Regions from separate parts of the Paenarthrobacter sp. JL.01a genome, predicted to be linked through region 1. Evidence: riboswitches for the same ligand, from Rfam matches in the RefSeq annotation. Region 1 holds a riboswitch; each other region holds the start of a gene.
The links. Region 1 has a riboswitch for cyclic di-AMP ahead of N5P29_RS03565 (aggregation-promoting factor C-terminal-like domain-containing protein). Riboswitches for the same ligand answer to the same signal wherever they lie in the genome.

Region 2: another riboswitch for cyclic di-AMP. It lies ahead of N5P29_RS05100 (C40 family peptidase); the one in region 1 lies ahead of N5P29_RS03565 (aggregation-promoting factor C-terminal-like domain-containing protein).
Region 3: another riboswitch for cyclic di-AMP. It lies ahead of N5P29_RS01975 (NlpC/P60 family protein); the one in region 1 lies ahead of N5P29_RS03565 (aggregation-promoting factor C-terminal-like domain-containing protein).

Annotation. Positions count from the first base shown of each region.
Region 1 covers NZ_CP104877.1:723,722-727,690, forward strand. The annotation lists gene N5P29_RS03555 (glycosyltransferase family 39 protein) at 1-5, opposite strand, end outside; gene N5P29_RS03560 (glycosyltransferase) at 2-1,357, opposite strand; gene N5P29_RS03565 (aggregation-promoting factor C-terminal-like domain-containing protein) at 1,512-2,369, opposite strand; cyclic di-AMP (ydaO/yuaA leader) riboswitch at 2,373-2,556, opposite strand; gene N5P29_RS03570 (sensor histidine kinase) at 2,671-3,969, opposite strand, start outside.
Region 2 covers NZ_CP104877.1:1,034,179-1,038,147, forward strand. The annotation lists gene N5P29_RS05095 (M23 family metallopeptidase) at 1-524, shown strand, start outside; cyclic di-AMP (ydaO/yuaA leader) riboswitch at 663-831, shown strand; gene N5P29_RS05100 (C40 family peptidase) at 836-1,567, shown strand; gene N5P29_RS05105 (NlpC/P60 family protein) at 1,662-2,435, shown strand; gene N5P29_RS05110 (HNH endonuclease) at 2,653-3,153, shown strand; gene N5P29_RS05115 (NTP transferase domain-containing protein) at 3,196-3,969, shown strand, end outside.
Region 3 covers NZ_CP104877.1:395,865-399,833, reverse strand. The annotation lists gene N5P29_RS01985 (universal stress protein) at 1-536, opposite strand, end outside; gene N5P29_RS01980 (NAD(P)/FAD-dependent oxidoreductase) at 954-1,634, shown strand; gene N5P29_RS01975 (NlpC/P60 family protein) at 1,734-2,519, opposite strand; cyclic di-AMP (ydaO/yuaA leader) riboswitch at 2,523-2,711, opposite strand; gene N5P29_RS01970 (copper resistance CopC family protein) at 2,862-3,494, opposite strand; gene N5P29_RS01965 (NCS2 family permease) at 3,609-3,969, shown strand, end outside.

The DNA.
Region 1 (3,969 bases):
ATCATTTCGCTGCCACCTCTGTGGTCTTGTCGGAACCCTCGGGCTGAGGGGCGGGTTTGGTGGGGCGGCGAAACACCCACAGGCGGAACAGGAGGAACCGTGCCACGGTCGCGGCGAGGTTCGCGCCAACCACGGTTGCCACCTCAAGCCAGCGGTCCGGCGTCGTGGTTCCGTGCACCAGGGCCAGCGCGCCCGAGGTGAGTGCCAGGCCGATGCTGAAAACAATCAGGCCTTCGAAATGGTGGCGGGCGTGGTTGCCGCCCTGGATGCCGAACGTGAAGCGCCGGTTGGCCGCTGTGTTGGCGACGGCGGTCACGATCAGGGCCAGGAAGTTGGCGAGCTGCGGGTCCATGAATCCCCGGCACAGCAGGAAGATCAGCAGGTAAGCGACGGTGGACGCCGCGCCGATCACAGCAAAGCGCACCAGTTGCCCGAACAGGCTGGCGCGTGGGGTCGCTTCCGAGGTTCGCGACGACGCCGGCAACGGGCCGCGGGCCAGGGCCGCGCGCAGCTCCGGGATGGGGATCCGGCCGGTGACGAGGTCGCGCGTCAGGCGCGCCATTCCGCGGAGGTCGGCCACGGCGGTTCGTACGACGTCGACACTTGAGTTGGGATCGTCCGTCCAGTCGACGGGGACTTCATGGACACGGAGGCCGCAGCGCTCGGCGAGGACCAGGAGTTCGGTGTCGAAGAACCAGGCGTTGTCCAGGGTGTGGGGGAGGATCCTGTGGGCGACGTCTGCCCGGATGGCCTTGAAGCCGCACTGGGCATCGGAGAACCGGGCCCCCATGAGCGTATGCAGGAGGACGTTGTAGCTGCGGGATACGAACTCGCGTTTTGGCCCGCGGACCACTCGGGAGTTGCGGGACAGACGTGTACCGATGGCAAGGTCTGAGTGGCCGGAGATCAGTGGAGCCAGCAGGGGCGCCAGGGCGGCCAGATCAGTGGAAAGGTCCACATCCATGTAGGCGAGCACCGGGGACGGCGAGGCGAGCCAGACCTGGCGCAGGGCGTTGCCCCGGCCCTTCTCCTCGAAGCGCATGACGCCGATTTCGGGGAGCTCGCGGGCCAGACGCTCGGCGATCTTCAGCGTGTTGTCCGTGCTGGCGTTGTCCGCCACCGTGATGCGGAACGTATGCGGGAACGACTCCACCAGGTGACCGTGCAGGCGGCGCAGGCATTCCTCGAGGTCGGTCTCTTCGTTGTGGACGGGAATGGTGACGTCCAGGACAGGGACTGAGGTCCGCGTGTCCACGGGAAAGCGCCGCGGCTGCCGGTGGGGCAAGGCAGGAGCGGCGAAGTTCCCCGCATGGGCGGGGTTCGGCAGCGCACTGGTGGCGGGATCTATGAGCGTCATGCATTCACAGTGGGGCCGCCGATTGTGAGGGCTTTAGGCGGAAGCTGTGACGCGACTGTGTAAGTATGCAGGGCCCCCTGCACGCGAATAGGCGCCCCCTGCACGCGAAAAGCCGCCCCCGGAACGGGAGCGGCTTTTCGGGAAAGCTCTTGGCTTAGTACCAGTTGTTGGCCAGGTGGAAGGCCAGGGCAGCTGACGGGGAGCCGTAGCGTTCCTTGATGTAGTTCAGGCCCCACTTGATCTGGGTCTGGTAGTTGGTCTGCCAGTCGGCGCCGACAGAAGCCATCTTGCCGGCCGGAAGCGACTGGACAATACCGTACGCACCGCTGGAAGCGTTGGTGGCAGTGGTCCGCCAACCTGATTCCTTCTCCCACAGCGTGTTCAGTGCCGTCATCTCAGAGGCGCTCCAGCCGTAGCTGCCCAGGATGCTGGCGGCGTAGGCCTTGGCGGCAGCGGGGTCGTCAACAGCCTTGGGGGCGGCTGCGGCGGCGGCTGCTTCTGCGGCGGCGGCAGCAGCGGCGTCGGCGGCCTGCTTGGCGGCGGCGTCAGCGGCAGCCTTTTCTGCTGCTGCCTGGTCGGCGGCGGCCTTCTCAGCTGCTGCCTGCGCAGCGGCGGCCTGGTCGGCAGCTGCCTTGTCCGCAGCGGCCTTGTCAGCTGCAGCCTTATCGGCCGCTGCTTTGTCTGCCGCGGCATTGGCGGCGGCAGCCTTTTCGTCTGCAGCCTTCTTGGCAGCGGCGGCTTCTTCAGCGGCCTTGGCGTTGCTGGCCTCGACGGCGGTCTGCGTCTCAGCCACGCGGCTGGCCTCAGGAAGGTTGAGGGCGGCGTTGGCAGCGGTTCCGAGTGATGCAACACCCAGCGCGGCGGCGATGACGCCGGCTACAACGGGCATGCGCTTGCCGGACTTGCCCTCACGGGCGGCCTTTTTGAGGACGGTCTGCGACTTGGTCAACTGGGTGTCGTTCTGGTCGCGGTGACGCGCGGAAGGGCGCGTCTGATCGTTAAGTTCAGACATGTGTGATTACCTCTCAGCGCCTGCGGAGTTAGCTGTCGGGTTCGGATGAGGTCATCCGGCCGCGCGTTACGCTGCGGCTTCACCCCAAGGGCCGGCAAATGCCAGGCCCGGAGACTCTGGGTCCCCCGTCTCTGCCTCGGAGTAAGAACGGACTCCGGGATGTGGCAGAGCTCGGCGCATCCCGGATGCGGGCCATTTGGGGCGACCCACACTTTCGACGGTACAGGAGGTTCCGTCAGAAGTCACATTTAGGTAACAGAGATCACGACGCCGGTGAGTCGCCTTGCCGGGGCCGTTACCTTCAGTCGCTAGCGACGACGGGCAGCCGGACAGCGAATTCTGTCCGCCCCGGCTTGGACGTCACTTCCACGCTTCCGCCATGGGCCGTGACGATGGATTCGACTATCGACAGGCCCAAGCCGGACGTCCCCTCCGCCCCCGACCTTGCGGCATCTGCCCGGGCGAACCGGGAGAAAATCCTGCCCTGGAAATCTCCGGGAATGCCGGGCCCGTTGTCCGTTACGGTAACCACTGCGCTGCCGTCTGCCGAAAGCATCACCCCGGTGACCACCGTGGTTCCAGGATCTGTGTGTTTGCGGGCGTTCGAGAGCAGATTGGCCAATACCTGATGCAACTGCGTGGCATCTCCACGCACCGTGATCGGTTCGTCCGGCAACATCAGCTGCCAGATGTGGTCCGGGGCCATGACTTTCTCGTCACTCACGGTCTCGATCACCAACTGGGTCAGGTCCACGTCCGTGACCTTCAGCGGTTGGCCCTCGTCCAACCTTGCCAGCAACAGCAGATCCTCCACCAGCGTAGTCATGCGTTCGGACTGGCTTTGCACCCGGGCCAGGGACTTCCTGCCATCGTCCGTTAAGGTCTCGGTCATCCGCAGCAGCTCGGTGTAGCCGCGGATGGCCGTCAGCGGCGTCCGCAATTCATGCGAGGCGTCGGCAACGAACTGCCGCACTTTTGTCTCGCTCTCCTGACGGGCCTCCAGCGCGCTGGAGACGTTGTTCAGCATCTGGTTCAGGGCATGGCCCACGCTGCCCACTTCGGTGCCGGGATGGGAAGCCGACGGCGGTACACGCACCGCAAGTGCCACTTCACCGGCGTCGAGAGGCAGCCGCGAAACCTTGGTGGCGACATCGGACAGCTGCTCCAGGGGCCGCATGGTGCGACGGATAATCACGGTGCCTACGAGGCCGATCACCACCAGGCCGCCCAGTGACACCAGAACCATGGTCCAGACCAGCGAAGCCTCTGCTGTCTGCTTGTCCGCGAGCGGCAGGCCCGTGACGATCACATCGCCGTAATTGGTCTTCACAGCCATGAGCCGGTAGTCGCCGTTGGACAGTGTGCGGTCCACGGGACGGTCGCCCGTCGGCAGCGCGAGCAGGACCTGCTCGTCGGCGGCAGACAAGGAAACGCGGTTGCCCCGGGCGTCGATCAGCCCGGAGCTGCGCACCGTTGACCCATCTATACGGGCGCTCAGCGTGCCGGCCGCCTGCCCGCGGGCCTCCAGCGGGTCCGGGCGTCCTGTCGGCGAATTCGGAAAGCTCGACGGCGGCCTGCCGAAGTCGTCAGCGCGGCGCGA
Region 2 (3,969 bases), 310 kb from region 1:
AGGTTTCCGCGGCAGCATCGGCCAAAATCGACTTCAGCCGTGCAGCTGTTGCCACCGCCGCCGACCCCGATGGAAAGCTGAAGCAACTGCTCAGCGCACAGTCCGCCGGCAGCATCCAGCGGTCCTCCTCCCTGGGAACCCTGGGCAGCCCCCTTGACTCCTTGGTCACGGCGTCGCCTTTCGGTTACCGCGTCAGCCCCCTGACCGGCGGAACCGGCGACTTCCACCGCGGCCAGGACTTCGTCGCCCAGTGCGGCACTGCCGTGCACGCGGCTGCGGCCGGCAAAGTGACCTTCGCCGGATGGCATGAGTACGGCGGAGGCAACCGCGTGGTCGTGGACCACGGAAACGGCCTTGAGACCACGTACAACCACCTGTCTTCGTTCAACGTCCAAGTGGGCCAGACGGTCAACCGCGGCGACACCGTTGCCCTCAGTGGCACCACAGGCGCCTCCACCGGCTGCCACCTCCACTTCGAGGTCCAGGTCAACGGCGAAGTCGTCGACCCCATGGGCTGGCTCTAAGCCAGTTGATGGTCCTCTCTCGCATTGATGACACGTCTCGTGACCTGAATGTGACATTCGCTTTCAATTGTTATAACCTTCAGAGCGCATCGGCTTTTTAGGGGGCCGATGCACTTGAGTGGATTGCCTAGCTCTGCCACCACTCGAGGTCCGTTCGCAAAATTCGTCTGGCAGGGGCGGGGGAACCACTTTTGGTCTTCGCATGAAGGCCTTGGGGTTAAGTCGCAAAGCTTCCCAGGAAGCAGCGCGGCCGGATGACTCCCATCCGAATCCGACAGCTCACCTCGCAGGCATTGGGAGAGGCTACCTACGTGTCATCACGCACTACCCCTGCGCGCCACCGCGCTGAAACGGTTCGTTCGAACCCGTTGAACACTCTTTCGAAGGCTGTTTCGTCAAACGCCGGTACCGTAGGCCGCCAGGCCGCCGTGCTGGCAGCAGCCTCAGGCCTCGTCCTCACCGTCGGACTGCCGGCCAACGCCGCCGGCACCGATGTCACCACCTCGGAAGTTTCCAGCACCCAGCAGCTGGCTGCCACCGCAGTTGTCACCGCAGAGCCCACAGCCACCGTTTCCTTCGAGAGCCCGGTCGTGGCCACCAAGGAAGCCCCCAAGGTCGTCCAGCGGGCAGCCCAGGTAACCGAGCGCACCGCAGATGACGCCACGGCAGTCACCGCCAAGTCCTCCGAAACCAAGGATTCCGCTGCAAGCGCGGCAGCATCCGGGCTCGCCGCCATCGCCTACACCGGAATCGGCTCCCCGTACGTGTGGGGCGGCACCACCCCCGCCGGTTGGGACTGCTCCGGCTTCACCCAGTGGGTCTACGCGCAGGCCGGCATCAGCATCCCCCGCGTGAACGCCTGGACGGCGATGAAGGCCACCAGCACGCCGCAGCCCGGTGACCTTGTCATGCAGAACGGCGGAGCCCATGTGGGTATCTACGTCGGCAACGGCATGATGATCAGCGCTTTGAACCCCGGACAGGGCACCCTGCTGCATTCCGTGGCTTCCACGGGCACGTCTTCTTTCTTCACCCTCCGCTAAAACACACCGATTCGGGGCTGGCTGACGTACCCCTGCCAGCCGGCCCACTACCCGCAGGTACCCCAACTGCCTGCGGATACGAAAGAGAAAAACAATGACCAGTGCAAACAAAGTTGCACGGCACCGCGCTGAGGCCCCCAAGACCAGCTCGCTTGCCGTGATCGCCAAGGCCGTCAGTGTCAACGCCGGTGGCGTCGGCCGCCAGGCAGCAGTCATCGCCGCAGCTTCAGGTTTGGTCCTGACCAGCGGTATCGCTGCCAACGCTGCTGAATCGAACGTGGACCGCGAGTCGACGGCGACCTCCGCCCTCGACGTCCAGTCGGTTGCCCAGGCCACGATCGCGGCGGACTCCACGGTCGCCATCTCCTACGAGCGTCCTGTTGTCACCACCGTGGAAGCTCCCGCTCCCGTAGTGGAAGAGGCTCCAGCCAAGGTTGAAGCAAAGACGCCCAAGGCCACCACGGCTCCGGCCGCCAACGCCACACTGGCCGTCAACGCCGCAACCCCGGCGCCTGCAGCTCCGGCAGCCTCCAGCGGACTCGGCGCAGCCATTGCTGCCGCCGCCTACGCTCAGCTCGGCGTCACGCAGGACTGCACCATGCTGGTCACCAACTCCCTTGCTGCTGTCGGCATCCACTTCCACGACTGGCCCGCCGGCTACCTCTCCCTCGGCCGCACCGTCAGCGCAGCCGAAGCACAGCCCGGCGACCTCGCCTACTACGCCAACGGCGGTCTTGCCGGACAGGCACACATCGCTGTTTACGTCGGCAACGGCATGGCAGTCCATGGTGGATGGAACGGATCCACCACGGCACTGTTCAGCGTCAACGTCGGCTCCGGACCGGTTTTCATCCGCGTCAACGGCTAGTCATTGACTCCCAGGAACACCCCGCAGGCAGTTGCCGGCGGGGTGTTCTGCTTTAACCGCGCATGAATTTTTGCGGACACTGTGAGCGAATCGACAAATAAATTCGTTGATACGGCATATAAGTGCTTACTCTTGTGTTGTCGATCCACAGCCCGTACATGCAGAGGGCAGCCGGCCCTCGTGCCCCTGACGGGTGCGGCCGTGAAGAGGTACGTGCATGCGCACACTCGTTCTGAATGCTGGATATGAACCGCTGGCGGTTATTACCTTCCGCCGGGCGCTGGTCCTTGTGCTCACTGGGAAAGCTAGCGTAGTGGCCGAAGGCGACGAGCCTGTCGTCGGGCCACAGGAGATTCTCGGACGCCCCTCCGTAATCCTCCTGAACCGCTACATCCGTCCCAAGTACAACAGGATCACTGCCGTGAGCCGTCGCGGAGTTCTTCGCCGCGATGGCCATCGTTGCGCCTATTGCGGGAAAACAGCCCACACCATAGACCACGTCCACCCCAAATCCAGGGGCGGCGCGGATTCCTGGGAAAACCTGGTTGCGGCGTGCTTGAAATGCAATAACGCCAAGAGCGACCACACACTGGCCGAAATGGGATGGAAACTCCGTTTCAAACCCGGTGTGCCCCAGGGAACCATGTGGCAGATCAAAGAACTCGAGAAACCTGCGCCGGACTGGGACCCGTTCCTGTTGCCGGAATCCGCTGCCTGATCGATTTCTGCTCAGCTCCGGCCGTCCGGGTACTCTGGGCGGATGGAGTTCAACGCCGTGATTCTGGCGGGTGGCAGGGCCACCCGCCTCGGTGGCGTGCCCAAGCCATCGTTGAAGTACGACGGCGACACCCTCCTTTCGCATGCCCTCAAGACTGCCCGGGGTGCGGCAGCGGTGGTTGTGGTGGGACCCGGCGTTCAGAATGACTCACTGCCCGAATCGGTGCTGATCGCTCGTGAGGAGCCTGTTTTTGCCGGGCCTGCAGCTGCGATTGCGGCAGGACTGGCAGTCCTGAAAACGAGGCCGCCCTCTGAATGGACCCTGGTTCTGGCCTGCGATATGCCCAGAGCCTCCGAGGGACTGGGCCGGCTGTTGGAGGCGCTCCAGGCGAATCCCACGGTGGAGGGGGCTATGGCGGTATCCGTTGACGGCCGCAAGCAGCCTTTGTTGGGGGTCTACAGCACAGCTGCCTTGGAACGGGAAGTGGCTGTGGCGTCGGCAGGTTCGGGATTAACGGACTCTCCGGTGTTCAGGCTGCTTGCTAGGCTGAACCTGCTGGACGTTGACGTCCCGGCAGGGTCTACGGATGACGTGGATACGTGGGAAGACGCCGCGGCCCTGGGTATTGACTACGAGTTGGAGGCGGACGTGAAGAGCCAGGAAGAGACGCTCGAGGATTGGTGCCGCACATTGCTGCAGGCCTTTGAGCTGGAGGGTGTGGAAGTGGACATCAACGAGGTGCTCGCTGTGGCAGGAGTGGCCGCGCACTCCGTGGTCCGCCCGGCTGCCCCGCTCACTACCTTCATTGCCGGATAT
Region 3 (3,969 bases), 330 kb from region 1:
TGTTCAGCCTTGATGTGTTTGTCCTCGGTATTCTCGCCGAGGCGGTCGGCGCAGTAGAGCGGGACTGTAACCGTGGGGCACTTGGCGTGGGCAGGCAAAGCACTGCTGACAGATCCCAGCAAGCGGCCAACGAAACCACCGCGTCCGCGGCTGCCGAAAACCAGGAGTGCCGCCTCCGACGAGAGATCCAGCAGTACGCCGGCGGCGTCCCCGTTTTCGACCGAAGCATCGACGTCGATGGAGTATCGGGCCACCTTGTCCATGGCCTGGCGGACAATGGCTTCGGCGCCTTCGCGAATGACCGAATCGTCCACGGTGGCATATCCGCCGTCCAGCCCGGAGGCGGCGAAGATCGGCACCGAGTAGGCAGTGACGATATGCAGCGGAAGCTGCCTGCGTTCTGCCTCGCGCGCGGCCCAGACCAAGGCACACTGCCCGTGCTCCGAACCGTCCACTCCCACGACGATGCCGCCCGGTGCTACCGTCAGGCCCTCGCCGTCCTGTGGCTCTTCACTGTGTCTGCCGTGCTGGTCCATTTGGGGCCCGCCTCTCCACCTACTGCTTGATGTTCCGGCCATTCTGCCAGAGGTTCTCCGGATCGGATTCCCGGATGGCTCCATTGTCAATGGCCAGGGTTGGTGAAATGTTAAATTTCTCCCTCCAGTGCTCACTATTCTCGGTCGGGAGGACCGAATCAAGGTGGGTTGACGCTATGTGTATAACGGTCAGGGCTCGGTTCCGGGACACCGGTTTAATGCTGCCGACGAACGCGCAAAACACGCTGCCCCGGGAGGCTATCCACGGGCGAAAAAGTTAGGTAATGTTCGAGTCACCGAATGGCCGGCCAACGTGTCCAACAACACAAACCGGCCATTTGTTTGCGGCCGCTTGGGGAACTCGGACGCGATCCCACGCGATGCCGGAAGGCACACACGTCAAGGAGGAACCAAGCAGTGTCACACGCGCCTGATTCCGGCACCGAACGCACTACCACCGTGGTCATAGGTGCCGGCCTGTCCGGCTTGGCCGTTGCCAGCGAACTTAGCCGCTACGGCGTGGGCTCCATCGTGGTGGATGGCTTCGGCGCCTTGTCGGCCTCCGGCCCCGCCGTCCACACAGGTATGTTGCAACGCTGCGAGGTAGCCGATCCCGCCTCCATCCAGGAACGCAACGAGATCCTCCGCCACCTGCGCAATTACGCGGCAAGCCACCATCTGGATGTTCGCAACACCACGCGGGCCGTACGCCTCGATTTCCTGGGCGCCGACGCATCCCAACACATTGGCTACGGACTTGCCGCGAGCATGACCCGGAACGGGCTCCTCGCGTCAGGCCCCCTTGAATCAGCACCTCGCCAATGGGCAGTGCACACAGCCAATGGAATCCTCCTGGCGGACCATGTGGTGGTGACGCGTTGCGCGCAGAGCCAACTGCGGCGGATGCTGGCCGAACTGGGCATCGCCGTGGGGCAGAACCTCGTGTCCGCCATGCGCGCCGTGGGCATGCATCTGGTGGGCGTGGGAGAACTCATCACGCCGACGCCCAAGGAAGTGCTCCGGCAGGCCAAGGCGGTTGGCCAGGCAATCTCCTCAAAGGTTGCACTGCCCGGCGGCCCTGGCATCGCCATTGCCTAGCTGCGCAGGCGCTGCAAACCCATACTTAAAGCCCAAAGGCCGGTGTCCTCGAAGAATCAATCTTCGGAAGACACCGGCCTTTGCGTTGATGCGTGAGGCTTATGCGCCAGCGCGTACGTAGGTGATGGGACCCGTCGCGGTCAGCCAGCTGATCGGGTGGATGCCCGTCTGGTTGCCGTTGATGCCACCGCTGATGGCCTGGCCGTTGCCGATGTAGATGGCAACGTGGCCCGACTGGACGATCATGTCGCCCGGCTGGGGGTCACTGACAACCTTGCCGTAGTTCATGAACTGCATGGGTGCCAGGTCGCCAACAGGGATGCCTGCGGAGCCGAGGGCCCGCTCAACCATGGCGGTGCAGTCCTGCATGATGCCGATCTGGGCGTAAGCCGAGGCAACCATGGCAGCGTTGACGCCACCAGCGGCAGGAGCCGCAGCTACCGGAGCGGCAGCAGGAGCAACAGCGGCCGGAGCAGCAACTGCAGCCTGGGCGGCGACAGGAGCCGCAGCAGCAGCGACGGTAGCGGTCTTGGGAGCGGGGGCCTCAACGACCGGAGCCGGCTTTTCGATGACCGGAGCCGCAACAGAAGCAACTGCGGGACGCTCGAAGTTGATGGTCGCCGTCGAAAGGGCGGTTACAACCTGGGTCGGAGCCTCGGATGCGGTCTCGGCGACCGTGGCAGGGCTGGAGTCACGCTGGGCCGGAGCCTCGGCTGCGTGGGCAGCTACGGAGCCGGTCAGCACGAGTCCGGAAGCTGCTGCGATAACGGCTGCCTGGCGGCCAGCGCCGGAAGCGTTGCTGGCAACTGCCTTGGAGATGGAGATGAACGGATTAGGACGTACGCTGTCCGCCTTACGACGGCCGCGAAGAATGCGTGAAGACATGAAAGAGCCTCTCCCGATGCCTGCGAGGTTAGCTGTCGGATTCGGATGGGAGTCACCCGGCCACTATCTCCCGCTGAGCGGAAGCTTCGTGACTTCACCCCAAGGCGCGCTCGTAAGCGGCCCAAATTGGGTTCCCCGTCTCTGCCGTAGGTTTGTCTGCGAACGGATTCCGGACTGCGGCAGAGCTAGGCAATCAGGCCGGAAGTGCCTGCTACGTGGAACAGGCACAGGTACCACCGTACGCGATGATCGCTGCGAAGTCACATTTAAGTAACGGGAACCGTTGCCTTGGCGTGTCGCAGTGACCGAACCGAGATATTCGCAGCTATGTAGAAAAGCCCGTCATTCCGCGGATGCGGGGCCTTCCGAGTCATCGGAAGCAGCAAGTTTCTTCCGTGCTGTCACAGCAAGGAAGATCACGAGCCCAACTGCCACTGCTGCGATCACAACGATGCTCCATGGGAAAGGCTGGGACGCGTCAGCCGCGGGAGCGCTGCTGCCGGTTCCCGGAGGTGCCGAACCCACGGACGGGACCGTGGCCGACGTCGCCGATCCGGAAGGTGAGGCCGCTGCGGAGCCGCTGGCCGCCGTCGTGCTTCCAGCGGTGGCCGTGAACTTGAAGGTGCCTTCGATGGGGTGCGAATCGGAGCTGACGACGCGCCAAACCACGGTGTACTCCCCCGCAGGGGCGCCCGCGCGAAGCTTCTGCACCGCCTGGCTGTCGATGATTTCCACGGGTCCGTCAGCCCAGTTTTCACCGCCGGCGGTTACAGTGACGCCCGAACCGATGGCCAGGGGCCGGTTGTTGAACGTAATGGAGACCGACGCCGGAACTTCAGCCACGGTGGCACCGTTCGCCGGCGCCGTGGATTCCGCGACGTCGTGCGCGGACGCCGGTGCCGCGGAAAACAGCAGGGCGGAGGCGAAGGCAAAGGCGGCGACGACGGCGGCCAGAAGCGGGCGGATGGTACGCATGGGGCGGTTTCTCCTAGTGTTGGCTTCCTTACAGACTAGGGGAATGGTCCGAAGCCCCCACATTCCACGGCATAGGATTTGATAGCACACTCCCCCCAAAACCCGGAGACCTTCATGCTTAAACAAGGTTCTGCAGTGGACCGCTACTTCAAGATTTCCGAACGTGGCTCCACGTATTCAAGGGAAATCCGCGGCGGTTTCGCGACATTTTTCGCCATGAGCTACATCGTGGTGCTGAACCCGCTGATCCTCTCGGGCGCCGATTCCAGCGGCGCGTCCCTGGGCTTCACGGCGGTTGCGGCCACCACGGCTTTCGTTGCCGGCATCCTGACCATCCTGATGGGCGCCTGGGCCAAGCACCCCTTCGCTGTGGCCACCGGGCTGGGCGTTAATGCCTTCGTGGCGGTCACTGTCGCCTCCCATCCACAGCTGACCTGGCCGGACATGATGGGCCTGGTGGTCCTGTCCGGCGTCA